One region of the Scandinavium sp. M-37 genome, then DNA from elsewhere that is predicted to be linked to it. Evidence: predicted binding sites of a transcription regulator. Region 1 holds the regulator's gene; each other region holds the start of a gene.
The links. Region 1 encodes PurR, which represses purine synthesis genes. Its sites were predicted from a motif close to CANGCAAACGTTTGCNTG; they were not measured.
Positions count from the first base shown of each region.

Region 2: purE (5-(carboxyamino)imidazole ribonucleotide mutase) is a predicted target of PurR. The motif match lies at 4,168-4,185, and genes of this name have one in related genera.
Region 3: pyrD (quinone-dependent dihydroorotate dehydrogenase) is a predicted target of PurR. The motif match lies at 3,947-3,964, and genes of this name have one in related genera.
Region 4: ACG0Z5_RS06375 (nucleobase:cation symporter-2 family protein) is a predicted target of PurR. The motif match lies at 3,582-3,599, and genes of this name have one in related genera.

Region 1 is NZ_JBIGIN010000001.1:15,366-23,474, reverse strand. Features, by position in the region: gene rnt (ribonuclease T) at 1-274, shown strand, start outside; gene ACG0Z5_RS00130 (Grx4 family monothiol glutaredoxin) at 318-665, opposite strand; gene ACG0Z5_RS00125 (C40 family peptidase) at 1,004-1,807, shown strand; gene sodB (superoxide dismutase [Fe]) at 1,929-2,510, shown strand; gene ACG0Z5_RS00115 (MFS transporter) at 2,552-3,718, opposite strand; gene ACG0Z5_RS00110 (YnhF family membrane protein) at 3,895-3,984, opposite strand; gene purR (HTH-type transcriptional repressor PurR) at 4,278-5,303, shown strand; gene punR (DNA-binding transcriptional activator PunR) at 5,322-6,233, opposite strand; gene punC (purine nucleoside transporter PunC) at 6,341-7,543, shown strand; gene cfa (cyclopropane fatty acyl phospholipid synthase) at 7,844-8,109, shown strand, end outside.
Region 2 is NZ_JBIGIN010000012.1:95,755-103,863, forward strand. Features, by position in the region: gene ACG0Z5_RS11095 (hypothetical protein) at 68-529, opposite strand; gene cysS (cysteine--tRNA ligase) at 972-2,357, opposite strand; gene ppiB (peptidylprolyl isomerase B) at 2,531-3,025, shown strand; gene lpxH (UDP-2,3-diacylglucosamine diphosphatase) at 3,029-3,751, shown strand; gene ACG0Z5_RS11115 (DUF2534 family protein) at 3,761-4,021, opposite strand; gene purE (5-(carboxyamino)imidazole ribonucleotide mutase) at 4,257-4,766, shown strand; gene purK (5-(carboxyamino)imidazole ribonucleotide synthase) at 4,763-5,830, shown strand; gene mnmH (tRNA 2-selenouridine(34) synthase MnmH) at 5,921-6,991, shown strand; gene ybbP (putative ABC transporter permease subunit YbbP) at 7,053-8,109, opposite strand, start outside.
Region 3 is NZ_JBIGIN010000042.1:9,423-17,531, forward strand. Features, by position in the region: gene ssuB (aliphatic sulfonates ABC transporter ATP-binding protein) at 1-325, opposite strand, end outside; gene ssuC (aliphatic sulfonate ABC transporter permease SsuC) at 322-1,113, opposite strand; gene ssuD (FMNH2-dependent alkanesulfonate monooxygenase) at 1,124-2,269, opposite strand; gene ACG0Z5_RS21185 (sulfonate ABC transporter substrate-binding protein) at 2,266-3,255, opposite strand; gene ssuE (NADPH-dependent FMN reductase) at 3,248-3,823, opposite strand; gene pyrD (quinone-dependent dihydroorotate dehydrogenase) at 4,059-5,069, shown strand; gene zapC (cell division protein ZapC) at 5,237-5,779, shown strand; gene ACG0Z5_RS21205 (YcbX family protein) at 5,776-6,885, opposite strand; gene rlmKL (bifunctional 23S rRNA (guanine(2069)-N(7))-methyltransferase RlmK/23S rRNA (guanine(2445)-N(2))-methyltransferase RlmL) at 6,979-8,109, shown strand, end outside.
Region 4 is NZ_JBIGIN010000006.1:197-8,305, reverse strand. Features, by position in the region: gene ACG0Z5_RS06390 (MIP/aquaporin family protein) at 1-588, shown strand, start outside; gene glpK (glycerol kinase GlpK) at 611-2,116, shown strand; gene gltS (sodium/glutamate symporter) at 2,174-3,376, opposite strand; gene ACG0Z5_RS06375 (nucleobase:cation symporter-2 family protein) at 3,653-5,041, shown strand; gene ACG0Z5_RS06370 (AsmA family protein) at 5,161-6,897, shown strand; gene nepI (purine ribonucleoside efflux pump NepI) at 7,033-8,109, shown strand, end outside.

The DNA of each region.
Region 1 (8,109 bases):
CAGCTTTATGATGGCCGCTGCCGAGCGGGCCGGGCTGAAGCGCAACCCATTCCATCCGTTCGTCACCTTCGATACTGCAGCATTAAGCGGCCTGGCATTAGGCCAAACCGTGCTGTCGAAAGCCTGCCTCGCGGCGGGGATGGAATTCGATGGTAACCTCGCGCACTCTGCCCTGTATGACACCGAACAAACCGCGCAGCTGTTCTGCGAAATCGTCAACCGCTGGAAGCGCCTCGGCGGCTGGCCGTTGCCGATGCCAGAAAACGCAGAATAAAAAAAAGCGACCATTGGTCGCTTTTTTATTGCCAGACAAAGACTTACTCAGCAGGCTGCTCGTCGTCTTTATGCTTAGCCGCCGTCTCTTTGATAAGCGTCTGCAGTTCACCGCGCTGGTACATCTCAATCAGAATGTCACAGCCGCCAACCAGTTCGCCATCCACCCACAGCTGCGGGAAGGTTGGCCAGTTAGCGTATTTCGGCAGCTCGGCACGGATGTCCGGGTTCTGCAGGATATCGACGTAGGCAAAGCGCTCGCCACAGGCAGACAGCGCCTGAACCGCCTGAGCGGAAAAACCACAGCTTGGCAGCTTCGGGGAACCTTTCATATACAGAAGGATTGGGTTTTCAGCGATTTGGCTTTGGATTTTCTCAAGAGTGGTGCTCATGTCTTGCTTCCTTAAACTTCTTTTTATGACTGTAGTCAATCAGTGTAACGCCAACGACTGCTGTCAGAAAATAACATTTTGTTCACGCAAATGCATTTTACCTCTGGCGTTGTGAAGTTGCCTTAAAAATATGCCTTTATCGGCCGCGCCGCCCGTAGCTTGAGCATTTTCCGAGCACCTTATGCCAACGTTGACGCATTTTTTTGCAGTCGCTAACGAAACAGCGCATCAGATACAAAAAGTATATTAACAATTAGTGTTTTTATGCATTAGAATCGATTCGTTTTGTCAATCATACCCAGGCATGAGTGTTTGCCTGCCTAACAGAGGAATGCTCAGTGGCGCGAATAAATAAATTCTCGATCACGCTCTGCGCTTTACTGTTTACATCGCTGTCGATGACCCCTTTGTCTCATGCGTCTGAACAGGCGCGGCCTTCTGCTTCTCAGAAATCGCACCAGACTAAATCAGACCGCAAAAAGAAAACCACCAGCAGCAAAAGCAAAACCACCGCGAAAAAGAAAACCAGCACCGTTAAGCAGAAAACGGCCGCCAAAAATAAAACCCCTTCCGCCGTCAGCAAAACCGCCTCTTCTCGAAAAACCCGTAGCCCCGCATTAAAAACCGCCTCGGCAAAAATGGTGCAGAAATGCACTGTGCGTAAAGGCCATAAAAAGAAATGCGTTAATGAAGAAGTGAAGCCGCTGACCATTGCGGATGCGCACAAAGCCCGTGTGCAGAAAGCGCAAAAAACGGCAATGAATAAATTGATGGGCCAGATTGGCAAACCGTATCGGTGGGGGGGATCGTCGCCACGTACCGGTTTCGACTGCAGCGGTCTGGTTTATTACGCCTATAAAGATCTCGTGAAATTCCGTATTCCACGCACCGCGAATGAAATGTACCATCTGCGCGATGCCCGTTCCGTTGACCGTGGCGAGCTGCAAAGTGGCGATTTGGTATTCTTCCGCACCCGTGGCCGCGGCACTGCCGATCATGTTGGGGTGTATGTGGGGAATGGAAAATTCATCCAGTCACCACGATCCGGTCGCGATATCCAGATTACCTCTCTGAGCGAAGATTACTGGGCAAACCATTATGTCGGCGCGCGGCGCGTGATGACGCCGAAAACGATTCGCTAACCCCTACCCTGTCGTGAAAGCGACGGGGTAAGTTCCTCTTTAGCCACATCTTTTAATTTGCTACCCTATCCCTACTCAATACATGGCTATTGGGTATTAATAACAATAGGGAGAATAAGCAATGTCATTCGAATTACCTGCATTACCGTATGCAAAAGACGCCCTGGCGCCACACATTTCCGCTGAAACACTGGAATACCATTACGGCAAGCATCACCAGACCTATGTCACTAACCTCAACAACCTGATCAAAGGCACCGCTTTTGAAGGCAAAACCTTAGAAGAGATCGTGCGCACTTCCGAAGCAGGCGTGTTCAACAACGCCGCACAGGTATGGAACCACACCTTCTACTGGCACTGCCTGGCACCTAACGCCGGTGGCGAACCCACCGGCGAGGTCGCGGCCGCCATTAACGCAAGTTTTGGTAGCTTTGCCGAATTCAAAGCGCAGTTCACCGATGCAGCGGTTAAAAACTTCGGCGCTGGCTGGACATGGCTGGTGAAGAAAGCGGACGGCAAACTGGCTATCGTGTCCACGTCTAACGCGGGTACCCCGCTGACCACGGATGCTAAACCGTTGCTGACCGTAGACGTCTGGGAACATGCGTATTACATCGACTACCGTAACGCCCGCCCGAACTACCTTGAGCATTTCTGGGCGCTGGTAAACTGGGAATTTGTTGCTAAGAATCTGGCCGCATAATTTCTGGCCCGGCGGGTAGACCTCTCCCGCCGGGCATATTCTTAATGGCTTGAAAACGCTTCTTCCGGTTGACGACGCCCACTAAACAGCACCACCAACAGGGCGATACCGGCAATAATCGCGCCCATCACCGGCACAAAGCTGTAGCCGAGACCGCCGGAAATTACCGCCCCGCCCGCGGCCGCGCCCAGCGCATTCCCCAGATTGAACGCCCCGATATTCACCGATGACGACAGGCCAGGCGCTTCATGGGCCACGCGCATAACGCGCATTTGCAACGGAGGCACCACCGCGAAGGTCGCGGCACCCCAGACAACCATGCTCACGGCCGCGCCAATTTCGCTCTGCGCCAGCCATGGAATCGACACCATGATAACAATCAGCAGCAACAAGAAGCCTTTCAGCGTGCCGGTCACCGAACGGTCGGCAAACTTGCCGCCCAGATAGTTACCCAGCGAGAAACCAACCCCAATCAATACCAGCATCGCGGTAATAAACAGCGGAGATGCCGACGTCAGGGTATGCAGCACTGGCGAAATGTAGGTGTACAGGGTGAACATCGCGCCTGCGCCGAGCACGGTGGTCAACAGGGCCGTCAGCACCTGTGGACGCATCAGCACCGACAGTTCCTGTTTCACATTCGGGCGTTCACCGCTGCTACCTTTTGGCAGTGAGAACCACAGACTGAGCATCGCCACCAGGCCCAGACCAGCCGTTGCCAGGAACGACATCCGCCAGCCGATGGTTTCCCCGAGCCAGGTTGCCGCCGGAACCCCGCCGATGTTGGCGACAGTCAACCCCATAAACATGGTTGCCACCGCGCTAGCCTGTTTGTGTTTCGGCACAACGCTGGCGGCCACTACCGAGCCAAGTCCAAAGAATGCCCCGTGGTTCAGGCTGGTAATAATGCGCGACAGCAGCAGCGTGGTGTAATCCGGCGCGATAGCCGAGAGCACATTACCGAGAGTGAAAATCGCCATCAGGAAAATAAGCGCATTACGCCGTGCGCGATGGGAGAGCAGCAGCGTCATCAGCGGTGCACCGACCATCACACCAATGGCATAAGCACTGATCAGCATTCCCGCCACGGGAATAGAGACATCGACGCCTTTGGCAATCACCGGCAGCAGGCCCATCGGCGAAAACTCCGTGGTGCCTATGGCAAACGCCCCTATCGCTAAGGCCAGCAGGGGAAAATTGATTTTCATGTAACGACTCCGGTCAGCCATCCTCCAGGAAGGGAGATGGTGCAAAAACAGAAGTCAAAAGCATGACATCAATCACAAAAAAACAGAAGTAAACAAAATGGCAAAAGTTTTTTGCGAATTTGATAACAATCAGAAGGGATATGTGAAGGAGGAAGAGGTCTCTCCCTCCGGGTAAATCAGTGCAGTACGGCGGTCAGCCCGGCGGCCACGATCACGGCCAGAGCAATTACGGTCGTCATTAAAGAGAGCTTCAGGTCGGTACTCATCAATTTTTCTCCTTTTAATCCCCACAACAAAAGTGAGCCTGCTCATTTTTGCACAATCATACGCAAAAATCTCGCAGGTTTTCGGCGCATAACGATTTTTCTCTTTCCCTTTCCGTAAGAATCAGACAAAATTCCACGCTAATTTAAAAGCGTAGCAGCCATTGACCCCCTCCCGTCGTTCTGTGTCGTTTCCCGGCGTACCGCAATTCAAATGAATTGTATCCAGGGTGTGTAAAGGCAAACGTTTTCGTGTCGATAATCAGGCGTAAGGAAAGGGTCTGGAGTGAGAACGAATGGCAACAATTAAAGATGTAGCGAAACGCGCAAACGTTTCCACTACAACTGTATCACATGTAATTAACAAGACTCGCTTCGTAGCGGAAGAAACCCGCAACGCGGTATGGGCAGCCATCAAAGAGCTGCACTACTCGCCAAGCGCCGTGGCGCGCAGCCTGAAGGTCAATCACACCAAGACTATTGGCCTGCTGGCGACCAGCAGCGAAGCCGCTTATTTTGCCGAGATCATTGAAGCCGTTGAGAAAAGCTGCTTCGAAAAAGGCTATACCCTGATTCTGGGTAACGCCTGGAATAACCTCGAAAAGCAGCAGGCGTATCTGTCGATGATGGCGCAAAAACGCGTCGATGGTCTGCTGGTGATGTGTTCTGAGTACCCGCAGTCGGTACTCGACATGCTGGAAGAGTATCGCCACATTCCGATGGTGGTAATGGACTGGGGAGAATCAAAAGCCGATTTTACCGACTCCGTGATTGATAACGCTTTCCAGGGCGGCTATCTGGCCGGACGTTATCTGGTCGAACGCGGTCACCGAGAAATTGGGGCGATCCCTGGCCCAATGGAGCGCAACACCGGGGCGGGTCGTCTGGCGGGCTTTATGAAAGCGATGGAAGAAGCGCAGATTAACGTGCCTGAAAACTGGATCGTGCAGGGCGACTTCGAGCCGGAATCTGGTTATCGCGCAATGCAGCAGATCCTTGCGCAACAGCCGCGCCCTACCGCCGTCTTCTGCGGCGGCGACATCATGGCGATGGGTGCCTTGTGTGCCGCTGACGAGATGGGTTTACGCGTGCCGCAAGATATCTCCGTTATCGGTTACGACAATGTGCGCAACGCCCGGTTCTTTACCCCAGCGTTAACCACCATTCACCAGCCAAAAGATTCGCTGGGCGAAGCCGCTTTCGACATGCTGCTCGACAGGATCGTCAACAAACGTGAAGAGTCGCAGTCGATTGAGGTGCATCCGCGTCTGATCGAACGCCGCTCGGTGGCCGACGGTCCGTTCCGCGACTATCGCCGCTAATCACCTCTCAGGGGCCGGTTATTCCGGCTCCTGCAACCACTCTTTATTCAGCGTTTCGCTGTCCCCCAGATAGTCCAGCAGCCAGCTTAACGCTGGTGACATATCATTTTGTTGCCAGGTCAGGCAACACGCCGCATCCGGGAACGGATTTTCCAGTTCCAGCGCCACCCACTCACCGCTATCGATGTACGGTCGGGCAAAGTGCGTAGGCACCATTCCGGCGCATAAACCGGCAGATAAACAGGTCGCGGACGACTCCCAGTCCGGCACGACAATCCGTTTCTGGTTATCCAGCAGCCAGGTGATGCGTTTGGGCAATGAGCGTGAGGTGTCTTCGCGCACCAATGATGGCCAGGTGCGCAACACGTCATCACTCAGCGGACCGCGCATTTGCGCCAGCGGATGTCGGCTGGAGACCACACAGTTCCAGCTCAGCATTCCCATATCGCGAAACGCGTAACGTCCCCCGACCGGGATCGCCTGTGTGGCACCAATCGCCAGTTCGACACGCCCGTCGGATAACGCATCCCACACGCCGTTGAACACTTCCTGGAACACGCACAGTTCGACGTCCTGAAAGTGGCGATAAAAATCGACAATCAATTGCCGGGTGCGCTCCGGTCGAACAATGTTATCCACGGCAATCGCCAGACTGCCGCGCCAGCCGTTGGCAATTTGCTGGCACTGCTGGCGGGTGATCTGCATTTTTTTGATAACAGATCGCCCCTCCTTCAAAAACCACGCCCCCGCGGGCGTTAATTCGACGTCGCGATGCCGTCGTTCAAACAGTGGAACCGCCAGCCACTCCTCCAGCTGACGGACGGTATAACTGACCGCAGAAGGCACACGGTGCAACTCCTGCGCGGCGGAGGTGAAGCTGCCGTTACGCGCCACGGCGTCCACGACTTCAAGCGAATATTCTGACCACATAGGCTGCCTACAAAAAATTTGATTCCATCAGCCAAATATTAGCGTTTCACAAGCGAAGTTGCACTCCCTACACTCTGCTGCCATGTACACCTGCGACGAGAAATAAAATGAACAAGCTTCCTGGTAAAGGATTTTTATGCTGGCTAGCGGGCCTGAGCGTGCTCGGTTTTCTGGCGACCGATATGTATTTGCCCGCTTTTGCGGTAATTCAGAATGACTTACAGACACCGGCGGCAGCCGTTAGCGCCAGCCTGAGCCTGTTCCTGGCCGGATTCGCGTTTGCCCAGCTGCTGTGGGGACCGTTGTCCGACCGATATGGTCGGAAACCCATTCTGCTGACCGGGCTGGCCATTTTTGCCATCGGCTGTATCGGCATGCTGTGGGTAAGGGACGCCACCACGCTGCTGGTGCTGCGCTTTATTCAGGCCTTCGGCGTGTGTGCCGCTGCCGTCACCTGGCAGGCGATGGTGACCGATTACTATCCGGCGGAGCGCACTAACCGCATTTTCGCGACGGTGATGCCGCTGGTAGGGCTTTCCCCGGCGTTGGCTCCGCTGCTCGGGAGTTGGATCCTGCACCACTTCGAATGGCAGATGATTTTCGCCACTCTGTTTGCCATTACCCTGGTACTGATGATCCCGGCCCTGCGTCTGAAAAAGCCAACGCAGAACGTGCCGCATAAAACCGAGAAAGCCCTGACCTTTATGACCCTGCTTCGCTCTCGCGATTATCGTGGCAATGTGCTTATCTATGCCGCCTGCTCCGCCAGCTTCTTCGCCTGGCTGACCGGTTCACCGTTCATTCTTAACGCTATGGGTTATGGCCCAACGGTGATTGGTCTGAGCTACGTGCCACAAACCATCGCCTTCCTGGTGGGGGGTTACGGCTGTCGGGCCGCATTGCAGAAATGGAACGGCCAGCAGATGTTGCCGTGGCTGTTACTGGCCTTCGCGGTGAGCGTGGCGGGGACCTTTGCGGTAGGCCTGACCGCAGGCAGCTCCCTGACCGCCCTGCTGATCCCGTTCTGCCTGATGGCAATGGCCAACGGCGCGATTTACCCTATCGTAGTGGCTCAGGCGTTACGTCCGTTCCCACAGGCGACCGGACGTGCGGCAGCCCTGCAAAACACCTTACAGCTCGGCCTGTGCTTCCTTGCAAGCCTGGTAGTCTCCACGTTGATTGCCACCCCGCTGCTGACCACCACCAGCGTGATGCTGTTCACCGTGCTCCTGGCGGGTTGGGGATATCGGATGCAGTATGTTGCGCAGCGTGATGAAAATGAAGGCGCAGCGCGCGAATCACACGCATAGTGTCGGTAGCAACTATGTAACAACTCAGTCATTAGTTTGCTAAGAATTTTTTATTGAATCACTCATTTTTGCGGCCTATACTGATTCTGCATTACATAATTACGATAAATATGAACAATTAACGGGGGAACGGATCTCCCCCGTTTCCCCACGGATGGCCTTTCGGCAAGGGATATCTCCCTTCCTCTGTTCTACGTCGGATAGCAGACTCACGGCAACGTCCGTGAGAGTTCTCACATAACCAAAAAAGCGTCTACGCTGTTTTAAGGTTCTGATCACAAGCCGCGTGATGGAGAAGCTATGAGTTCATCGTGTATAGAAGAAGTAAGCGTGCCCAATGATGACTGGTATCGAATCGTCAACGAAATGTTGAGTCGGGCCGGTATCAGAATTAATGGTTCCGCCCCCTCAGACATCCGGGTTAACAACCCTCTCTTCTTTAAGCGCGTGCTACAGGAAGGGTCACTGGGATTAGGCGAGAGTTATATGGACGGCTGGTGGGAATGCGAACGTCTGGATCTGTTTTTTCAGCACGTTCTTCGTGCCGGACTTGAAAGCCAACTCCC
Region 2 (8,109 bases), on a different contig from region 1:
CGTTATTTGTCGCAACCCCACCAATCAGGGTCGAGAATGTGAAAAAAAAATATCGTTCTTGAGTCAATCATTTAAAGTTTTCTCCACGATTAATCAGAGCCTGACGAACGGATTGCTCGATATCGCTGCAAAGTTTTTGCGTTTTGTATTTGTAGAGCGCATCCATAGTGGTGCGAGTGTCTTCTCCAATATCACCACGGACATTTGTATACACGGAGGCGCTAGCGAGTAAATCATCGAAAGAAGCTTTCCGCTGCGCATAGGCAGCCTGATTTACTTTTGAAAGCGCCAAAAGTTCCTGCTGGCAGGTGGAAGCCATACCTTCTGAATTCCCGCCCACCGATTCCGGGCTTTTCGTTTCAGTCATCAGTTGCGGCGATGGGACAGAACTGACATCCGCAGACGGTGATTGACTGACGACTGATTTAGGCTGCACGTGTTGTTGGCAGCCGCTAATCATTCCGGTTATCACCAATAATAAGCATGACGTTCGTTTTATAAAGCCACTGCAAGCATCATTTAAAATCATAATTAGAAAGCCTCGAAACATTTAAAAAATGTAGCAATAGGAATGCATAATGTTAGTAAATAGATCAGCTCTAGAAAGCGTATTCGCGCATTATCGCACATCAGACTGTATAGGAAAGAGGCTTTATTTTTTAAATCAGCACCAATAATCAAGACGCTGAATGTTTACATAATAAATCATCAATAAAACAAATGAATATAAAAGCGAAAACAAGAAAAAACACATTCAAATCAAGACACAACAGGTATATCTCGTGAAAAACGAAGAGTTGAATAAAGATATCTGAATAATCTATTCAGTTAAATTAATAACGATAACTCACATATCCTTGGCGAAAAATAAATGACGAGAGATAGAAGCGCGGGAACAAAAACATAAAGAAGGCAGCAAGGGAGGGATATGCCCCCCTCACACAAAGAGGAGGGCATTAACATCAAGCGGATTACTTACGGCGCCAGGTTGTCCCCTGGGCACCGTCTTCCAGCACGATACCCATTTCGTTCAGACGGTCACGCGCCGCATCGGCTAACGCCCAGTCTTTCGACTGACGCGCTTCCAGACGCTGTTTGATTAACGCTTCGATTTCCGCGACTTCGCCGTCATCAGCCTGTGCCCCACCCTGTAAGAACGCTTCCGGATCCTGAGCCAACAGGCCCAGCACGCCGGAGAGTTTGCGCAGATGCGACGCCATGGCATTCGCCGCAGCCACATCTTCGCCCTTCAAACGGTTGACTTCACGCGCCATGTCGAACAGCACGGAATAGGCTTCCGGGGTGTTGAAATCGTCGTCCATCGCTTCACGGAAACGGGCTTCGAACGCCTCACCGCCTGCGGCTTCAACGGACGCATCGGTGCCGCGCAGCGCGGTGTACAGACGCTCCAGCGCAGAGCGCGCCTGCTTGAGGTTCTCTTCGCTGTAGTTCAGTTGGCTGCGGTAGTGGCCCGACATCAGGAAGTAACGCACGGTTTCCGCGTCGTAATACTTCAGCACGTCGCGCACGGTGAAGAAGTTGCCCAGCGATTTGGACATTTTTTCACGATCGACCATCACCATCCCGGAGTGCATCCAGGTGTTGACGTATTCGCCATCGTGCGCACAGGTGGACTGCGCGATTTCATTTTCGTGGTGCGGGAACATCAGATCCGAGCCGCCACCGTGAATGTCGAAATGGGAACCGAGCTGTTTGCAGTTCATTGCCGAACATTCGATATGCCAGCCTGGACGGCCTGCACCCCACGGAGACGGCCAGCTTGGTTCGTCCGCTTTCGACATTTTCCATAGCACGAAGTCCATTGGGTTACGTTTGACGTCAACCACGTCAACGCGTGCGCCCGCCTGCAGATTTTCCAGATCCTGACGCGACAGCAGACCATAATTCGGATCGCTAGGCACCGAGAACATCACGTCGCCGTTTTCTGCGACATACGCGTGACCACGGGCGATCAGGCGCTCAGTGATTTCAATAATTTCGTGTATATGATGCGTCGCGCGCGGTTCGTTGTCCGGACGCAGAATGTTCAGTGCATCAAAATCTTTGTGCATTTCGGCAATCATGCGGTCAACCAGCGCCACAAAATCTTCGCCGTTTTCATTCGCGCGCTTGATGATTTTGTCGTCGATATCGGTGATGTTGCGCACGTATTTTAGCTTGTAGCCGAGGAAACGCAGATAGCGGGACACCACGTCGAACGCCACAAACGTACGGCCATGGCCGATGTGACAGAGATCGTAAACGGTAATACCACACACGTACATGCCGACTTCCCCGGCATGGATAGGTTTGAATTCCTCTTTTTGGCGCGTCAGTGTATTAAAGATTTTTAACATTGAAGATTCCATGTAAACGTGTGTGGTCGTAAACGGCATATTCTACACGTAAATTCATTCCGGAAGCAGCACGCATTGCAAGATGATCGAACCCGTCGGTTATGCTATAACACCCCTCTATATGTGACCCTCATGTGGGTCGACGTACCACTATATCGAAACAGGATGCAAAAATGGTTACTTTCCACACCAATCACGGCGATATCGTAATCAAAACTTTTGATGATAAAGCGCCTGGAACCGTTAAAAACTTCCTCGACTACTGCCGCGAAGGTTTTTACGACAACACCATTTTCCACCGTGTTATCAATGGCTTTATGATCCAGGGCGGCGGCTTTGAGCCAGGCATGAATCAGAAAGCGACCAAAGATCAGATCAAAAACGAAGCCAACAACGGCCTGAAAAATACCCGTGGTACGCTGGCAATGGCCCGTACTCAGGCGCCACACTCCGCTACCGCACAGTTCTTCATCAACGTGGTCGACAACGACTTCCTGAACTTCTCTGGCGAAAACCTGCAGGGTTGGGGCTACTGCGTGTTTGCAGAAGTGGCTGAAGGCATGGACGTGGTCGATAAGATCAAAGCCGTGGCAACTGGCCGCAGCGGTATGCATCAGGACGTGCCAAAAGAAGATGTGATCATCACAAGCGTTACCGTCAGCGAGTAATCGGTGGCGACACTCTTTATTGCAGATTTGCATCTGCACCCAGAAGAACCGGCGATCACCGCCGGTTTTCTGCGTTTTTTACGCGGTGAAGCCCGCCGCGCCGACGCGCTGTACATTCTCGGCGATCTGTTCGAGGCCTGGATTGGCGACGACGATCCGCAGCCGTTACATCAGCAAATAGCGAAAGAAATCAACGCGCTGGTTGCGTCTGGTGTGCCTTGCTATTTCATTCACGGCAACCGCGATTTTCTGCTCGGGAAGCGTTTTGCCCGCGAAAGCGGCATGACGTTACTACCGGAAGAACAACGCCTTGAGTTATACGGGCGTCCGGTGCTGATTCTGCACGGCGACACGCTGTGTACTGACGATGCGGGCTACCAGGCGTTTCGCGCCAAAGTCCACCAGCCCTGGCTGCAAACGCTCTTCCTCGCCTTACCGCTGTTTATTCGCCGCCGCATCGCCGCCAAAATGCGCGACGGCAGCAAAAGCGCCAACAGCCATAAATCGATGGAGATCATGGACGTGAATCCGCAGGCCGTCGTCGCGGCGATGGAAAAACATCACGTTCAATGGCTGATTCACGGGCACACGCATCGCCCCGCCGTCCACGAACTGACCGCCAATGGTCAGCCTGCGTTTCGCGTAGTGCTGGGCGCCTGGCATTCAGAGGGCTCGATGGTCAAAGTGACCACCGATAATGTCGAACTGATACCCTTTCCTTTCTGACCGCCGCAATCAGCCGCGATCGTCTTTCGGGCCGAGGAAGTAAAAGCCAAACGGCAGCGAACCAATGATGGTGAACATCACGCTGTAGATGGCGGCCCATGCTCCCTGAATGAAGTACATTGACACGCTCCACTGCTCCATCGGCAGGTTGTACTGATCTTCTACGCCCTGAAACGTGACTTTAGAAACGACGGTCACGGCGATAATGAAAACGATCGCCACAGCGGTCAGAAATTTTTTCCCCTCCGGGGTGTGAAGAATCTTCAGCATACATGCTCCTTACGATGGTGCTGCGAGTGTCGCAGTCAGTTTTATCAAACAGGCAAATCCTGCGGTGACTTTACCGTATTTTGCGCCGCGATGGGCCAGATTTACAGGAACAGATAAAACCGTCTCTCATTCGCCCATCAACTGGCCGCGCAACCGTTTTCCTTGACGTTTTTCCGTGCTATTCTCTGTGGCCTTCAAAGCAGTGTGTTCCACACCCACAGGAGTTTTAAGACGCATGTCTTCCCGCAACAATCCGGCGCGTGTCGCCATCGTGATGGGGTCCAAAAGCGACTGGGCTACCATGCAGTTTGCCGCTGAAATCCTCGATACCCTGAACGTTCCGCACCACGTGGAAGTGGTCTCCGCACACCGCACGCCGGACAAACTGTTCAGCTTTGCCGAAACCGCAGAAGACAATGGTTTTCAGGTGATTATCGCCGGAGCGGGCGGCGCGGCACATCTGCCGGGCATGATTGCAGCGAAAACTCTGGTGCCGGTACTGGGCGTCCCTGTTCAAAGCGCGGCCCTCAGCGGCGTTGACAGCCTCTATTCTATCGTTCAGATGCCACGTGGCATTCCGGTCGGCACCCTGGCAATTGGTAAAGCAGGTGCCGCAAACGCCGCACTGCTGGCTGCACAGATTCTGGCGAGCCACGACGGCGAGCTACATCAGCGTCTGGCCGAGTGGCGTAAAGCGCAGACCGACGAGGTTCTGGAGAATCCGGACCCGCGGGGTGATGCATGAAGCAAGTTTGCGTCCTCGGCAATGGTCAGTTAGGCCGTATGCTGCGTCAGGCCGGTGAACCGCTGGGCATTGATGTCTGGCCGGTTGGCCTGGAAGCCGATCCGGAAGCGGTTCCGTTCCAGCAAAGCGTGATTACTGCCGAAATTGAACGCTGGCCGGAAACCGCCCTGACCCGCGAGCTGGCGCGTCATCCTGCCTTCGTTAACCGTGACGTGTTCCCGGTGATCGCCGACCGTCTGACGCAAAAACAGCTGTTCGATAAACTGAATCTGGCCACCGCGCCGTGGCAGTTGCTGGCCGACAAAGCGGAATGGCCGGGCGTGTTCACCCGTCTCGGCGAGCTGGCCATCGTCAAGCGCCGCACCGGCGGCTACGATGGTCGCGGCCAGTGGCGTCTGCGTGAGGGCGACACTGGCCAACTGCCGGAGGACTGCTACGGCGAGTGTATCGTTGAACAAGGCATCAACTTCAGCGGAGAAGTGTCGCTGGTCGGTGCGCGGGCGCATGACGGGCGCACGGTGTTCTATCCGCTGACCCATAACCTGCACCAGGACGGTATTCTGCGCGTCAGCGTCGCCTTCCCGCAGGCCAATGCCCAGCAACAAGCGCAAGCCGAAAGTATGCTGACGGCTATCATGAACGAGCTGAACTACGTCGGCGTGATGGCGATGGAGTGTTTCATCACCCCAGCAGGTCTGCTGATTAACGAGCTGGCCCCGCGCGTCCACAACAGCGGGCACTGGACGCAAAATGGCGCCTCCATCAGCCAGTTTGAGCTGCATCTGCGCGCGATCACCGACCTGCCGCTGCCGTCGCCGGTGATTAATAGCCCGTCGGTGATGGTGAATCTGATTGGCACCGACCTGAACTACGACTGGCTGAAGCTGCCGCTGGTGCATCTGCACTGGTATCATAAAGAGGTGCGCGAAGGCCGCAAAGTGGGCCATCTCAACCTCACCGACAGCGACACCGGGTGCTTAAGCGCTACGCTGGAAGCGCTGATCCCTCTGCTTCCGGCGGAATACACCAGCGGTATCGCCTGGGCCCAGTCCAAATTGAATTAACCTATCTGGCCGGGGATTGATCTTCACCTTCCCCGGCCCCCGCTTACACGCGTAGAATCCCCCCATGCTTTTTCAATCAAGGAATGCTCCATGACTAATGGGACGGATTTCCGCGCCATTCTGCGTGTCGGAACGCCCATCATCGACGTGCGCGCCCCGGTAGAGTTCCATCAGGGTTGCATGCCTGCAGCCATCAATCTGCCGCTGATGAATGACGAAGAGCGCGCCGCCGTGGGAACCTGCTACAAGCGCCACGGCGCCGATGCCGCGCTGAAACTCGGGCAAACGCTGGTCGCGGGCGATAAACGCCAGCAGCGCATTGACGCCTGGCGCGAAACCATTCGCCGTCAGCCTGAGGCTATTTTGTGCTGCGCCCGTGGCGGGCAGCGCTCGCACATCACCCAACAGTGGCTGCGCGAGGCGGGCATCGATGTGCCGCTGATCGTCGGCGGCTATAAATCCCTGCGGCAAACGGCGCTGACGGTGACGACAGAATTCGTCGAGCGCCCGATGGTGCTGGTAGGCGGCTGTACCGGCAACGGCAAAACGCTGCTGGTTCAGGCCCATCCTTCGGGTATCGATCTGGAAGGTCTGGCCCATCATCGCGGCTCCTCGTTTGGCCGCACGCTGCAACCGCAGCTCTCACAGGCGAGTTTTGAAAATGAGCTGGCAACCGAGCTGTTGAAAAAAGAGGCGTCGCGCTGGGTGCTGGAAGATGAAGGCCATATGATCGGCGCCAATCATCTGCCGGAATGCCTGCGCAACCGCATGGCACAATCGCCGATTGCGGTGGTGGAAGATCCATTTGAGGTGCGGCTGGAACGCCTACGGGAAGAGTACTTTACCCGTATGCATCACGATTTTCTTCAGGCGTTTGGCGAGGAAAAAGGCTGGCAGGAATACAGCGACTATCTGCATCAGGGATTGTTTGCCATTCGTCGCCGATTGGGGTTGCAGCGTTTCGCCGAGCTGACCGCCAGGCTGGATGGATCCCTGGTTGAGCAGCAGCGCACCGGCTCTACCGAAGCGCATTTTAGCTGGCTTTCGCCGCTGTTGGCGGAATATTACGACCCGATGTACCGCTATCAACTCGGCAAAAAGGCGGGGATGATTGTGTTTCGTGGAAGTTTTGAGGACGTTGCCGCCTGGCTGGCGGCATGACGTATTTTCTCCGGCGGCGCTTCGCTTGCGCGGGCCTACAGGTTTTGTAGGCCCGACGGATTTACATGCTGAATTGGCGGAACAGCGCTTTGCCTTTCAGCAGACGCAGCCCCAGCCAGCCGCCGCACAGTGAGAGTAAAATCCCGCCGCTCAACGGGAGTGTGACCCACAGTCGCCAGTCGGGCTCCCACGGGAAATCGAACACTTTAGTTTGCAACACCGCCAGCGCGGTTTCGGCCCCGATCGCCGCTACCAGACCTGACACCAGCCCAAGCAGTGCAAATTCAGCCCACAGCGTAGTGCGCAGCAGCGATTTCCCCGCGCCCAATGTCCGCCAGACCACCAGTTCCTGATGACGCTGACGCATCCCCACCTGGACCTGCGCCAACAACAGCAGCACGCCGCACAGCGTCACCAGCACTACCATCACTTCCAGCGCCCGGCTGACCTGCTCCAGCACCTGGCCGACCTGCTTGAGGATCGCGCCAATGTCCAGCAGGCTGACGGTCGGGAATTCGCGGTTGAGCTGGGTCAGCAGCGCGTTACCGTTATCCCAGCGGAAGCTGGTGAGCCAGCTTTGCGGCTGCCCGTCCAGCGCCCCATCCGGAAAGATGAAGTAGAAATTGGGTCGCAGACTTTCCCAGTCCACTTTGCGCAGGCTGGTGATTTTGGCGCTGAATGCCTGGGTGTCACCGGTGAAGGTCACGCTATCACCCACTCCGATATTCAGCCGTTTCGCCAGGCCCTCTTCAATCGACACTTCCCCCGTTTTCGGCGGCCATGTCCCGGCGGTCACTGAATTATGCTCCAGGGCCTGGCTCTGCCAGGTCAGGTTCAGCTCGCGGTTCAGGGCTTCATCTTTATTACCGTCGGTCGATTGACCGTTGATGTCACTCAGTCGCGCACGCACGATCGGGTAGAAGGTGGACGGGATCACCTGACGATCGGCGAGGAATTCCTTCACCGGCCCAACCTGATCCGGCGCGATGTTGATCAGGAAATAGTTCGGGCTTTCCGGCGGAAGCTGCTGCTGCCAACGATCCAGCAGATCGCCGCGCAGCACCAGTAACAGCGCCAGTAGCATAAACGACAGCGAAAACGCGGCCAGTTGGCTGAGC
Region 3 (8,109 bases), on a different contig from region 1:
AGTTGCCATTCAGCCCAAGACCCACATTATCAATAACGCTTTTCCATGGCAGAAGGCGTGCATCCTGAAACATCATCCGCGTTTCATGCTGGCTGGCCGCGAGGGGGCCGTTTCCGGCCAGCAGTTCTCCGGCGTTGGGCTTTTCCAGCCCGGCCAGCAGACGTAACAGCGTGCTTTTCCCGCCGCCGCTCCGACCCACCACCGCGACAAACTGCCCGGCCGGGATATGCAAATCCAGAGCGTTGAGGACCGTATTATTCCCGTACCGCTTGCCGATACCGTTCAGCAGCAGCGGAATACCCGGGTTCAGACGTGCCGTATTCATACGCTTACCTCCTTAACATAATAAGCCGGGTTCCAGCGCAGCCAGACGCGTTCCAGAAACTGGGCGCTGACGTCGGCCAGTTTGCCCAGCAGTGCGTAAAGAATGATAGCGACCACCACCACATCGGTTTGCAGGAATTCGCGGGCGTTCATCGCCAGATAGCCAATCCCGGAATTCGCAGAGATGGTTTCCGCGACAATCAGCGTCAGCCACATCAGGCCCAGTGCAAAGCGCACGCCGACCATAATTGAGGGCAGGGCACCGGGCAGGATCACATGCCAGAACAGTGCGAAGCCGGAGAGTCCATAACTGCGGGCCATTTCCACCAGACCCCGATCGATGTTGCGGATCCCATGCCAGGTATTGATATAAATTGGAAACAGGGTGCCGAGCGCGACGAGAAAAACTTTGGCACTCTCATCAATGCCAAACCACAGAATCACCAACGGGATCAACGCCAGATGCGGCACGTTACGCAGCATCTGAATCGAGGTATCCAGCAGACGTTCACCCCAGCGCGATAACCCGCTAATCAGACCTAACACCAGGCCAATCGAGCCGCCGATGGAGAAACCGACCAGCGCGCGCCACGAGCTAATTGCCAGGTGTTGCCACAGTTCACCGCTCGCCGATAGCGACCAGAACGCTTCGACCACGCCTTCCGGCGAGGGCAGAATGCGACTTGAGAGCCAGCCGGTGACGGAGGCGATTTGCCAGACAATCACGATGCCGACCGGCAACAGCCAGGGGGCAACGCGCAGCAGCCATCTTTTTGCAAGCGTGGGCATAAAACGCTCCTTAACTTTGTGCGACTTTACGCGGCAAAAATTCGTTCGCCACCGCTTCGCCTTGCACCTGTAAAGGCTGCGGCTGCGGGATTTCCGGGATGGCGACGTCTAAGTGCGGGAACAGCAGCTCACCGACTTTGTAGGCCTCTTCGAGGTGCGGATAACCGGACAGCACAAAACTATCGATGCCCAGCGCCGCATATTCATTAATACGTGCCGCGACGGTAGGCCCGTCTCCGACTAATGCGGTTCCGGCCCCTCCGCGTACCAGACCGACACCCGCCCACAGGTTCGGGCTGACCTCCAGTTTATCGCGCTGGCCGCCGTGCAGGGCCGCCATTCGCTGCTGCCCGACCGAGTCCGTTCGGGTAAAGGCCGCCTGGGCTTTGGCGATGGTGTCATCATCCAGACGGGATATCAGTCGGTTGGCGGCCTCCCATGCTTCAGCTGTGGTTTCCCGGACAATCACATGCAGGCGAATACCGAACCGCACCTGGCGCCCGTATTTGGCGGCCTTCTCGCGAACCTGTGCAATTTTCTCTTTTACCTGTTCCGGCGGCTCGCCCCAGGTCAGATACAAATCCACCTGCTCAGCCGCCAGCTCCTGCGCGACCTCCGATGAACCGCCAAAGTAAAGCGGTGGTCGCGGCTGCTGAATCGGCGGGAACAGCAGTTTTGCCCCGCGCACTTTCTGATATTTGCCATCAAAATCGACGGTGTCGCCTTCCAGCAAGCGCCGCCAGATATGGGTAAATTCCGCCGAGGCTTCATAACGTTCGGTGTGATCGAGGAATACACCGTCCGCGGCGAGTTCCTGCGGATCGCTGCCGGTCACCAGATTAAACAGCGCCCGTCCATTCGATAATCGGTCCAGCGTCGCGGCCTGGCGAGCGGCGACGGTGGGCGAAATCACGCTCGGGCGCAGCGCCACGAGGAATTTCAGTCGCTGGGTGACCGGGATCATCGACGCGGCCACCAGCCATGCATCTTCACAGGAGCGCCCAGTGGGGATCAGCACCCCGGTAAAACCGAGCCTGTCAGCGGTTTGGGCGATCTGCTGGAGATAGCCATGATCGACCGGGCGGGCATTCTCATCGCTGCCAAGATAGTGACCATCACCGTGAGTCGGTAAAAACCAGAACATATTCAGGCTCATGATTTTGCTCCTTGTTTTTGTGTAGAAGGTTGTGCGGTGGGCTGCCAAATGCGGCTTCTGATATCGACTTTTTTCGGCACCAGGTGGTTCTCGTAAAACAGATCGGCGGTTTGCTGCTGACGACGGGCGGTTTCATCACTGACTGGGCCAATTGCCGTCGGTGGGCGATGACTTAGGTAACTGGTAATCACCGCTTCCGGCAGACCCATGGTCCTGGCGAGCAGTTCGGTACTTTGCTGACGCTGGCTGATGGTCAACGCATCGGCCTGGCTGAAGGTGTTCAGCACGCCCGCTATAAAGCTGCCGTTTTTCTCGGCGTAGGGGCGGGAAGCCAGATAGAACGAACCAGTTTGTTTCAATTCGCTGCCATCGGTTAATACCCGCACGCCGCCCTGCAGTAATGCAGCGGAATAATACGGATCCCAGATGGCCCAGGCGTCGACATCCCCCTGCTGGAACGCCGCGCGGGCGTCGGCAGGTGTCAGGAACGTCGGCTGGATGTCAGTAAATTTGAGGCCCGCCTGCTGTAGTGCGCGTAATAAGAGGTTGTGTGAACTCGAACCTTTCTGGAACGCAACCTTGTGTCCTTTAAGATCGGCCACGGTTTTGATCGGGCTGTTCTCCGGGACGAGGATCACTTCCGCTTTCGGTTTTGGCGGTTCCACCCCGACATACACCAGGTCCGCCCCGGCGGCTTGGGCAAAAATTGGCGGAATATCGCCGGTGCTGCCCAGATCGATGCTGCCGACGTTCAGGGCCTCAAGCATTTGCGGCCCGGCGGGAAATTCAATCCACGAAATTTTGGTGTTCGGGTAGCGCTTTTCCAGCAACTGATGGCTTTTCGCCAGCACCATACTGATGCTGCCTTTCTGATATCCAATCCGCAAAGCATCGGGGGCCGGTTCAGCAGCCTGACTCCAGGCAGAGAGCGTTAACAAACCGGTCAGGGCTAAGGTGCGAATGCGGGGGCGGAACAAATTAAACATGGGCGACTCCTTGCTTAAGATGAAAAGCCGGGACGCGAATGTCACGGCGATGCAGCGCTTGCCAGAAGGTTTCCAGCGCGCTGTCGAGGCGTTTTTCGAGATTTGGGCTGAACTGCGGCTTGTGTTGGTAATCCTGCACCTGGCTGTCGTCGGCGAAAACGCCGTGCAGGATCTCTTGTGCCTTCAACGCACTGAGCACCGGTTTGAGCGCGTAATCCACCGCCAGCATGTGGGCCACTGTGCCGCCGGTAACCAGCGGCAACACCACTTTGCCTTCCAGCGCGCGTTCCGGTAACAGGTCGAGCAGGGTCTTCAATGCGCCAGAAAATGACGCTTTATAAACCGGAGTAGCAACGATTAAGCCATCGGCCTGCGCCAGCTGTTCTATGAGTGTGAGCAGGGCAGGGCTATCAAAGCGGGCGTAGAGCAGGTCCTCCGGCTCGAAGTTTTGCAGATGCCAGTGGCAAACCTCGACATCCACTCGGGAGAGCGTTTCTCTGGCATATTCCAGCAATGCGCTGGAACGTGAAGGAAAACGCGGGCTGCCCGCTAACGTAATGACACGCATGACCTCTCCTTATAACTAAATGTTTGCTTTTATCTAACATTGATAACATTTAACGGGAGTGTGTCAGAGGCAGGCGCGTTCGCTAAATGATTTTTCTGGCAGTGGATTACCAAAAAACGCATGTAAGTAAACGATTGCGTTTAACCGGGTATTTTTTGCGACAGGTCAATTCCCTTTCGGCGACGGATAGAACATAATACGCCCCCGGTTTGCTACCGGGAATCCAGGAGAGTTCATGTACTACCCCTTCGTTCGTAAAGCCCTTTTCCAGCTCGATCCAGAGCGCGCTCATGAATTAACTTTTCAACAATTACGCCGTGTCACCGGCACGCCATTTGAAGCGCTGGTGCGCCAGAAAGTGCCTGCAAAACCGGTAACCTGCATGGGGCTGACGTTCAAAAACCCGCTGGGTTTAGCCGCAGGACTCGACAAGAACGGGGAGTGTATCGATGCACTCGGGGCGATGGGTTTCGGATCCGTCGAAGTCGGCACTGTCACGCCGCGCCCTCAACCGGGGAATGACAAACCGAGGATCTTCCGTCTGGTCGATGCCGAGGGTTTGATCAACCGTATGGGCTTTAATAACCTGGGTGTCGATAACCTGGTTGAGAACGTTAAAAAAGCCCACTTCGACGGCGTGCTCGGGATTAATATCGGTAAGAATAAAGACACACCGGTCGAGCAGGGTAAAGATGACTATCTGATTTGTATGGAAAAAGTCTACGCCTACGCCGGTTACATTGCGATTAATATTTCATCGCCAAATACCCCAGGTCTGCGCACCTTACAATATGGTGAAGCGCTGGATGATTTGCTGTCGGCGATTAAAAATAAGCAAAATGAGCTGCAATCGATCCACCATAAATATGTCCCGGTGGCGGTTAAGATCGCACCAGATCTTTCGCTCGAAGAATTGATCCAGGTGGCAGACAGTTTGCTTCGCCATAATATTGATGGTGTTATTGCCACCAATACTACACTCGATCGTTCTCTCGTCCAGGGAATGAAACACTGTGATGAAAGCGGTGGTTTAAGCGGTCGTCCATTACAGTTAAAAAGTACGGAAATTATTCGACTGCTGTCTGCCGAATTAAAGGGACGCTTACCTATTATTGGTGTGGGCGGTATCGATTCGGTGATGGCCGCACGTGAGAAGATGGCTGCCGGTGCGTCACTGGTGCAGATCTATTCCGGCTTTATTTTTAAGGGCCCGCCGCTGATTAAAGAAATCGTTACCCACCTCTAATCTTTCCTGCGCAGTTTACAACCAGGGCTTTATTTCCTGCCCTGGTTGTTTTATATTCCACAAGTGTTGCTAATTTAAACTTTATGGTCTTTTCTTAATTCAGACAAATTAACGAAACGGGAATATGAGTTTCGGGCATCGGATGCTTAAGAGAGCGGGGAACAGAAATGCGAATTAAACCTGACGATAACTGGCGTTGGTATTTTGATGAAGAGCACGATCGTATGATGCTCGATTTAGCCAATGGTATGTTGTTTCGTTCTCGTTTCGCCCGCCGGATGCTGACCCCAGATGCCTTTGATCCTACAGGCTTTTGTGTAGATGACGCCGCACTCTATTTCTCTTTTGAAGAAAAATGCCGTGACCTTGAATTAACCAAAGAACATCGCGCCGAACTCATTCTTAACGCGCTGGTGGCCATTCGTTTCCTGAAACCGCAGATGCCCAAAAGCTGGCATTTTGTCGCGCATAGCGACAGCTGGCAGCCGGTAACGGGCGATGCGGCCGCGGTGTGGTTGAGCGACAGTGGCGAACGCGTGAATCTGCTGGTGGTCGAGCCGGGCGATAATGCGGCGCTCTGTTTGCTGGCACAACCGGGTTTGACGCTGGCCGGTCGTACCATGCAGTTAGGCGACGCGATTAAAGTGATGAATGACCGCCTGCAACCGCAGCCGATGTCGGCAACGATGCGCTACGGTCAGGCCGTTTAACGCGCCAGTCGCAGCGCGGTTTTCGGAACGCAGCTGCAGCACAGGATAGTGCCATCGTCCGCCACCGCGCTTTGCTTCATCGGGCTCACCTCTCCCTCGACCAACGTAATCCTGCAACTTCCGCAAATACCGGCCCGACAGGAATAAGGTACGCGGATCCCCTGTTGTTCCAGTTGTTCCAGTAAAATCTGCTGATTGTTCCCTTTAAACACCTGGCCCTGCCAGTCAATATCGACCACCGCGTCCTGCGCGGCTTCAACCTCCAGCACCTCTTCCGTTGCGCCTGCACCATAGACTTTACCTGGGCCGGTGGAGAGAATTTCAACTTCATCACCGACGCGAACCACGCCGCTGTTGCGGGCAATCAGGTTCTGACCAAAATCGACGTCGCCGTTATCCTGGGCGGTACGGAATTTTTGTAAGGTAGCCAGCGGTTCACCTGCCGGGTGTTTTTGTCCGCGCGCCGGGCTGACGGTGGTAAAGATGCAGCGGCTGCAAGGTTTGACCACATCAAAGACCACGTCGCCGATGCGAACCACTTTCCAGTGGTCTTCTTCCCACGCCAGGGTGCCGGTAACCACCAGATTGGGGCGGAACTGTTCCATTTGCACGCTGGCCGCGCAGCGATTTTGCAGATCGCGCAGCGAGGCTTCACTGGTCAATAGATAGGGGAAACCATCGGCGAAGGAGAGCGGTACAGCGTCATAGCGTTTCACCCGACGCGTAGGCTCGGGGCCGACCCAGCGTAGCTGGACATCGCGCTTAAAGAAGCCCGACAGCCACTGATTAATATCTGCGGGCGCGATCAACGCGGAAAAATGGTTGCCCCAGACTTCGGTTGGCGCGGCGTCAGCGGTAAAATCAGCAAAACGCACCATCGCCACGCTGCCATCCGGGGCGGTAAGGTGCAAACCGTCATGCATCGGCACCGGTGTAAAGCGCACCATCTGCGGATATTGACGGGCGGTGATGAAGGTGCCGTCTGGCTCGGTGACCATAAAAATACGGTCAAAAGCCATACCGCTCATGTCAGCCAACGCGTGCGTGACACCGATCCCGCGCATGGATTTTACCGGGTGAATATAGAGCCTTCCCAACGTCGCCATTCCGCAATCCTCTGCGTTTGAAAAAAGTCGCCCTATATGAAGCCCAGATTCGCTATAATGCGCAACAATTTTCTGCGAGTAATAAGTGACGATATGAATTCTCTGTTTGCCAGTACGGCCCGTGGGCTGGAAGAGCTGTTAAAAACTGAACTGGAAAACCTGGGCGCCACGGCGTGTCAGGTGGTTCAGGGTGGTGTCCATTTTGAAGGAGACACGCGACTGCTCTATCAGAGCCTGATGTGGAGCCGCCTGGCGTCCCGTATCATGATGCCGCTCACCGAGTGCAAGGTTTACAGCGATCTGGACCTGTACCTTGGCGTGCAGGCCATCAACTGGACAGAGATGTTCAATCAGGATGCGACCTTTGCTGTGCACTTCAGCGGCGTGAACGAAGAAATTCGTAACAGCCAGTATGGTGCGCTGAAGGTGAAAGACGCCATCGTCGATGCATTCACCCGTAAAAATCTGCCACGCCCGAACGTCGATAAAGAAAATCCTGATGTACGCATTAACGTGCGCCTGAATAAAGAAGTCGCGCACATCTCTCTCGATCTGAGTGGCGAAGGTCTGCATCTGCGTGGCTATCGAGACGCTACTGGTATTGCGCCCATCAAAGAAACGCTGGCAGCAGCCATCGTAATGCGTTCCGGCTGGCAGCCGGGTACCCCGATGCTCGACCCGATGTGTGGTTCCGGTACATTGCTGATTGAAGCCGCGATGCTGGCCACCGACCGGGCTCCGGGCCTGCACCGTGGCCACTGGGGCTTTAGCGGCTGGGCACAGCATGACGAAGCCGTCTGGCAGGAAGTGAAAGCCGAGGCACAAACGCGCGCTCGTGCCGGGCTTGCCGCCTACGAATCCCATTTCTACGGTTCTGACATCGACAGCCGCGTGATTGAGCGTGCGCGCAGCAACGCCCGTCGGGCAGGCATTGCCGACCTCGTCACTTTCGAAGTCAAAGACGTCGCCAAACTTAGCAATCCGCTGCCGAAAGGCCCATACGGCACGGTTATCAGTAACCCGCCTTACGGCGAACGTCTGGACAGCGAACCGGCCCTGATTGCCCTGCACAACCTGCTGGGCCGCTTGATGAAAACCCAGTTTGGCGGTTGGAACCTGTCACTGTTCAGCGCCTCTCCGGAGCTGCTGAGCTGTCTGCAACTGCGCGCCGAGCGCCAGTTCAAAGCCAAGAACGGCCCGCTGGATTGCGTACAGAAAAACTAT
Region 4 (8,109 bases), on a different contig from region 1:
CCCTTCATTATTTCTCAGTTTGCCGGCGCGTTTTGCGCAGCGGCGTTAGTTTACGGGCTTTATTACAATCTTTTCATCGACTTCGAACACACGCACAATATGGTGCGCGGCAGCGTTGAAAGTCTGGATCTGGCAGGCATTTTCTCAACTTACCCGAACCCACATATCAATTTTGTGCAGGCCTTCGCGGTAGAAATGGTCATTACCGCTATCCTGATGGGCGTGATCCTTGCGCTGACTGATGATGGTAACGGCGTGCCGCGTGGCCCGATGGCACCGCTGTTAATCGGCCTGCTGATTGCGGTGATCGGGGCATCAATGGGGCCGTTGACCGGCTTTGCGATGAACCCGGCCCGTGACCTGGGACCCAAAACCTTTGCCTGGCTTGCGGGCTGGGGTGAAATGGCCTTCACCGGCGGGAAAGATATTCCGTATTTCGTGGTGCCGCTGTTCGCACCCATTGTCGGCGCATCGCTGGGCGCTTTCGGCTATCGCAAGCTGATTGGCCGCCATTTGCCGTGCGACGTTTGTGTGGCGGAAGAGAAAGAAACCACCGCCAGCACCACTCAACACAAAGCTTCGCTGTAATCTGACTACGGGACTAAGCATTATGACTGATAAAAAATACATCGTTGCCCTCGACCAGGGTACAACCAGCTCCCGCGCCGTTGTCATGGATCACGACGCCAATATCGTCAGCGTTTCACAGCGCGAATTCACCCAAATTTACCCTAAGCCTGGCTGGGTCGAGCACGACCCGATGGAAATCTGGGCCTCCCAAAGCTCCACCCTGATTGAAGTACTGGCGAAGGCCGACATCAATTCCGACCAGGTAGCGGCGATTGGGATAACTAACCAGCGTGAAACCGCCATCGTTTGGGATAAAGAAACCGGCAAACCAATTTACAACGCCATCGTCTGGCAGTGCCGCCGCACCGCAGAAATCTGCGAGCAGCTGAAACGCGATGGAATGGAAGACTACATTCGCAGCACCACAGGCCTGGTTATCGACCCGTATTTCTCCGGGACTAAAGTGAAGTGGATCCTCGACCACGTGGAAGGCTCACGTGAGCGTGCCAAGCGTGGCGAACTGCTGTTCGGCACCGTCGACACCTGGCTTATCTGGCGCATGACCCAGGGCCGGGTACACGTCACCGACTACACCAACGCCTCGCGTACCATGCTGTTCAACATCCATACGCTGGACTGGGACGACAAAATGCTTGAGGCGCTGGACATTCCGCGCGCCATGCTGCCGGACGTGCGCAAATCATCCGAAGTGTACGGTCAGACCAACATCGGCGGTAAAGGCGGGACGCGTATTCCTATCGCCGGAATTGCCGGTGACCAGCAGGCGGCGCTGTTCGGCCAACTGTGTGTCAAAGAAGGGATGGCGAAAAATACCTACGGTACCGGCTGCTTTATGCTGATGAACACCGGGGAAACCGCGGTGAAATCCGAGCACGGCCTGCTGACCACTATCGCCTGCGGCCCGAGCGGGGAAGTGAACTATGCGCTGGAAGGCGCAGTGTTCATGGCGGGGGCGTCTATTCAGTGGCTGCGTGACGAAATGAAGCTGATTAACGACGCGTTCGATTCCGAATATTTCGCCACCAAAGTGAACGATACCAACGGCGTGTACGTGGTTCCGGCGTTTACCGGTCTGGGCGCACCGTACTGGGACCCGTATGCCCGAGGCGCAATTTTTGGCCTGACCCGCGGCGTGAACTCGAACCACATTATTCGTGCCACGCTGGAATCTATCGCCTATCAGACCCGCGACGTGTTGGAAGCAATGCAGGCTGACTCCGGGATTCGTCTGCACGCCCTGCGCGTGGACGGCGGTGCGGTTGCCAATAACTTCCTGATGCAGTTCCAGTCAGACATTTTAGGCACTCGCGTTGAGCGGCCTGAAGTGCGTGAAGTGACGGCGCTAGGCGCGGCTTATCTTGCCGGTCTGGCAGTCGGGTTCTGGCAGAATCTGGATGAGCTGAAGGAAAAAGCGGTGATCGAACGTGAGTTCCGTCCGGGGATTGAAACCACCGAGCGTAACTATCGCTACAGCGGCTGGCAGAAAGCGGTCAAACGCGCAATGGCGTGGGAAGATCACGAGTAAATCAGGTTAGGTTTTGTATGCCCGGCAAGCGAATGGACTGCGCCGCCGGGCAATTCATCAACCGAACATCGGTAACAATAAATACAGCTTAATCACCAACGCATTCACGATATCAATAAAGAATGCGCCAACCATTGGCACCACAAGGAACGCCGTGTGTGACGGACCGAAACGTTCGGTGATCGCCTGCATATTGGCAATCGCCGTCGGCGTCGCACCCAGACCAAATCCACAGTGGCCCGCCGCCAGCACCGCCGCGTCGTAGTTTTTACCCATCATGCGATAGGTGACGAACACCGCATACAGCGCCATCGCCACGGTTTGCACTGCCAGAATCGCAATCATCGGTAGCGCCAGGGATGCCAGTTCCCACAGCTTCAGACTCATCAGCGCCATCGCCAGGAACAGCGACAGCGACACGTTCCCCAGCACCGACACCGCACGCTCAAACACGCGATAGAAGCCCAGCAGCGCCAGACCGTTGCTGAGGATCACCCCGACAAACAGCACGCAGACGAAGGTTGGCAGCTCAAAGGTGGTGCCCACCAGCCAATGCGCCACAATTTTACCGAGCGTCAGACAGATGGCGATCATGGCGATAGTTTCAATCATCACCAGGGAGGTTATCATGCGGCCCACGTCCGGTTTTTCGAACGCGGTCGGCACCGCCTGATCGTCCGGATTCCCGTCCGGCGTTGAAGAGTGTTTCACCAGATAACGCGCCACCGGGCCGCCAATCAGGCCGCCCAGCACCAGACCAAAGGTCGCGCAGGCCATCGCCACCTCGGTAGCATTGGCAAAGCCATAACGCTCAACGAACAGCTTACTCCAGGCCGCACCGGTGCCATGACCGCCGGACAGCGTAATCGACCCGGCCAGCAGACCCATCAGCGGATCCAGCCCCAGCATTTTCGCCATCCCGATGCCGATGGCGTTCTGCATCAAAAGCAGCCCAACCACCACAATCAGGAAGGTGCCAAGCACTTTACCGCCCGCGCGCAGGCTCGAGAGATTCGCATTCAGACCAATGGTCGCGAAAAACGCCAGCATCAGCGGATCTTTCAGACTCATGTCGAAATCGACTTCCCAGCCCATGCTTTTTTTCAGCACCAGTAGCGCCAGCGCAGCCAGCAGGCCACCCGCAACCGGTTCAGGGATGGTGTATTTCTTGAAGAGGGGAACGGTATGGACCAGTTTGCGTCCTAACAGCAACACCAGTGTTGCCGCAACAAGCGTCGATAAGGTATCGAGATGAAACATAAAAGCTCCTTGTTAGCGCATAATCCAATATCACGCGATGTGATGTCCTGCGGCGAAAAGTTCTCATCGTTTATCATCAGGAGCCGAATTTTACGCAAAACGCAGTGAAAAATGACAGAGAAAAATAATCAAAGCGGTGAAATTTGCGACAAAAGCAGCAAAAACAGCATAAAAATCTGCTTGCTTATTCGTCCTTAATATATTGAAAGCAACCGTTTGCTTTTGCCTGGCAGTCCGCTAAAATCCCCCCTTTTCCACACGGGATTGCCTCTGAAAATGTCAGTGAACACCATCGAAGCTGAAAATGCGCAACCGATTGCGCAGACACAGAACAGCGAGCTTATCTACCGCCTTGAAGACCGACCTCCGCTGCCACAGACCCTGTTCGCTGCCTTCCAGCACCTGCTGGCGATGTTCGTGGCGGTTATTACCCCCGCCCTGCTAATTTGCCAGGCGCTCGGCTTACCCGCCGAAGATACGCAGCACATCATCAGCATGTCGCTTTTCGCTTCCGGTGTGGCATCGATAATTCAGATTAAAGCGTGGGGCCCGGTTGGCTCCGGACTGTTGTCGATTCAGGGCACCAGTTTCAACTTCGTGGCTCCGCTTATCATGGGCGGTACCGCGCTGAAAACCGGCGGCGCAGATGTGCCAACCATGATGGCCGCCCTGTTTGGCACCTTAATGCTCGCAAGCTTCACCGAAATGGCGCTCTCCCGTGTGCTGCATCTGGCGCGCCGCATTATTACTCCACTGGTCTCTGGCGTGGTGGTGATGATTATCGGCCTGTCGCTGATTCAGGTGGGCCTGACGTCCATCGGCGGCGGCTATGCGGCGATGGCTGACCACACGTTTGGTGCCCCGAAAAACCTGCTTTTGGCGGGTATCGTGCTGGCTATCATCATCGTTCTTAACCGTCAGCGTAACCCGTACCTGCGCATAGCGTCGTTGGTCATTGCGATGGCGGCAGGCTATGCAGCGGCCTGGCTGTTGGGCATGTTGCCGGAAACCGTGCCGACCAACAGCCCGGTAATCATGGTGCCGACCCCGCTCTATTATGGTCTCGGGATCGACTGGAACCTGCTGCTGCCGTTGATGCTGGTGTTCATGATCACCTCCCTGGAAACCATCGGCGATATTACCGCCACCTCCGATGTCTCTGAGCAACCGGTCTCCGGCCCGGTGTACATGAAACGTCTGAAAGGCGGCGTACTGGCCAACGGCCTTAACTCCTGCGTGTCCGCCATCTTCAACACCTTCCCTAACTCCTGCTTCGGCCAAAACAACGGCGTAATCCAGCTGACCGGTGTAGCGAGCCGCTACGTGGGCTTTGTGGTGGCGCTGATGCTGATCGTGCTGGGCCTGTTCCCGGCGGTGAGTGGTTTCGTGCAGCACATTCCTGAGCCGGTACTCGGCGGTGCGACGCTGGTGATGTTCGGCACCATCGCGGCCTCCGGGGTGCGTATTGTGTCGCGCGAGCCGCTGAATCGCCGTGCAATCCTGATTATCGCCCTGTCGTTGGCGGTGGGCCTCGGCGTTTCCCAACAGCCGCTGATCCTGCAATTCGCGCCGGACTGGCTGAAAAATCTGCTCTCCTCCGGGATCGCCGCCGGCGGCATCACCGCGATTGTTCTGAACCTGGTTTTCCCGCCAGAAAAGAACTGATCCTCATCACGGCGGCGCTATCGGTGCCGCCGTGAAACCTTATTACACGAATCCTTCCTTGAGGATTGCGCACAAATCGTGCATAACTCCTTTATGTGCCCTTCATTGGATGGAAGACGATGAAATTTATCGGGAAGCTGCTGGTCTGGCTGCTTATCGCCCTGCTGCTGGTTGTGGTAGCGTTTTACTTTTTGCTGCAAACACGCTGGGGCGCACGTGAGGTCAGCGGCTGGATTTCCAGTAACTCCCAATACCACATCGCTTTCGACGCGATGGATCATCGTTTTTCCTCTCCGTCACACGTCCTGCTGAGAAACGTCACCTTTGGCCGCGATGGCAAGCCCGCGACGCTGGTCGCCAAAAGCGTCGATATTGGCCTGAGCAGCCGTCAGCTCACCGATCCGCTGCATGCCGATACCATTACCCTACAGGATGGCACCCTGAACCTGTCGCCGTCCAACGCGCCGTTCCCGTTTGAAGCCGATACCCTACAACTGCGCAATATGGCGCTGAACAGCCCGGAAAGCGGCTGGGATCTTAGCGCTCAGCGCGTGACCGGCGGCGTATCACCGTGGGTGCCAGAAGCCGGCAACGTGCTCGGGAAACAAACGCAAATTCAGATGAGCGCAGGCTCGATGACCCTCAACGGGATCCCGGCCACCAATGTGCTGGTGCAGGGCAGCATCGACAATGGGGTGGTGACGCTCGGCACGCTGGGGGCCGATATCGCGCGCGGCTCGCTGACCGGGAACGCCAAACGCAATGCCGACGGCAGCTGGCTGGTCGATAGCCTGCGCCTGACCGATATCCGTATGCAGAGCGATAAATCACTGGCCGATTTCTTCGCCCCGCTGATGACCGTCCCTTCGCTGACGATTGGCAGCCTGGAAGTGACCGACGCCCGACTGCAAGGCCCGGACTGGGCGATTGCCGATTGGGATCTCAGCCTGCGTAATCTGACCCTGAGCAACGGTGGCTGGACCAGCGACGGCGGGCGTCTGTCGATGAACGCCGACGAATTTATCTATGGCTCGATGCACCTGATGGACCCTATTTTTAACGCCGAATTTTCTCCGCAGGGTGTGGCACTCCGCCAGTTCACCTCGCGCTGGGAAGGCGGGGTGGTACGCACCTCCGGCAACTGGTTACGCAACGGTAACGCGCTGGTGCTCAATGACACCGCCATCGCAGGGCTGGAATACACCCTGCCGTCCAACTGGAAGCAGCTGTGGATGGCCCCCCTCCCGGCCTGGCTGCAAAGCGTCACCCTGGCGAAATTCACCGCCAGCCGCAATCTGATCATCGATATCGACCCGGCGTTCCCATGGCAAACCACTTCCCTCGACGGCTACGGTGACAACCTGCAGCTGGCGAAAAACGGCAGCTGGGGCGTATGGCGCGGCAGCGCGGCACTGAATGCCGCGGCCGCAACCTTCAACCGGGTGGACGTGCGCCGCCCGTCGCTCAAACTGGTGGCTAATGACGCGCAGGTTAATATCAACGAGCTGAGCGCGTTCACCGAAAAAGGCATTCTCGAAGCCACCGGCGCGGTGTCACAGCAACCGCAGCGGGAGGTCGCCATTAACCTGAACGGGCGCGGCGTGCCGCTGGATATTTTGCAACAGTGGGGCTGGCCAGGGCTGCCTCTCGGCGGCGACGGCAACCTCCAACTGCGCGCCAGCGGCAACGTGCAGGCCAATGCCCCACTCAAACCGACGGTCAACGGACAGCTACACGCGGTGAATATGAGCAAGCAAGAAGTCACCCAGACGATGCGCAACGGCGAAGTGAATACGGCGCAACCGGTTACGCCTGCGCCGACGCCGGCTGCACCTATTTCGCCGCCTGTGCCGTAATTTCCCCCTCACCCTGACCCTCTCCCTCCAGGGAGAGGGGATTGTTTGCCACCCTAAAGTTGTCAAAACGTTAAATACGTCACAAACAAAATGTTACACTGCGCAACTTTCCCATCGAAATTGCGCAGGTGTCCCATGAGCGAATGTACTGAAACACTCCCCCGCGGTGAGACGCTAACCCGTCCAAACTGGTCGGCGGTTTTTGCCGTGGCGTTTTGCGTTGCCTGCCTGATTACCGTTGAATTTCTGCCAGTGAGCCTGCTGACGCCGATGGCGCAGGAGCTTGGCATTACCGAAGGCGTGGCCGGGCAATCGGTCACTACCACCGCCTTCGTGGCGATGTTCGCCAGCCTGTTCATCACTCACGTGATTGGCCGCACCGACCGCCGTTACGTGGTTATCCTGTTCTCTGTTCTGCTGACGGTCTCCTGCCTGCTGGTCTCGTTTGCCACAAGCTTCGGCCTGTTGCTACTCGGGCGTGCCTGCCTGGGGCTGGCGCTCGGCGGGTTCTGGGCGATGTCAGCCTCGTTAACCATGCGGCTGGTTCCGGCGCGGATGGTGCCGAAAGCGCTGTCGGTAATTTTTGGCGCGGTATCTATCGCGCTGGTGATTGCCGCCCCGCTCGGCAGCTTTTTAGGCGGCATTATTGGCTGGCGCAACGTGTTTAACGGCGCGGCGTTGATGGGTCTGCTGTGCGTGATCTGGGTCTGGAAGGTGCTGCCGTCATTACCCGGCGAAACCGGGCCGAAAGCAAACATGTTTGGGCTGTTAAAACGCCCTGGCGTGCTGGCAGGGATGACGGCGATTTTCATGGCTTTTGCCGGTCAGTTCGCGTTCTTTACCTACATTCGCCCGGTATTCATGAATCTTGCGGGCTTTGATGTTGATGGCCTGACCCTGGTGTTGTTGAGTTTTGGCATCGCGAGTTTTGTTGGCACATCGCTTTCCGCTGTGATCCTCAAACGCTCGGTGAAAGTGGCCCTGGCCTGCGCCCCGCTGATCCTCGCGATTAGCGCGTTGGTACTGATTCTGTGGGGAAGCGAGAAATTCGTGGCCGCCACGGTGGCGGTTATCTGGGGCTTTGCTTTTGCGCTGGTGCCGGTCGGCTGGTCGACGTGGATAACCCGCTCGCTGTCCGATCAGGCGGAGAAAGCCGGTTCCATTCAGGTAGCGGTTATCCAGTTAGCCAACACCTGCGGGGCCGCCGTGGGC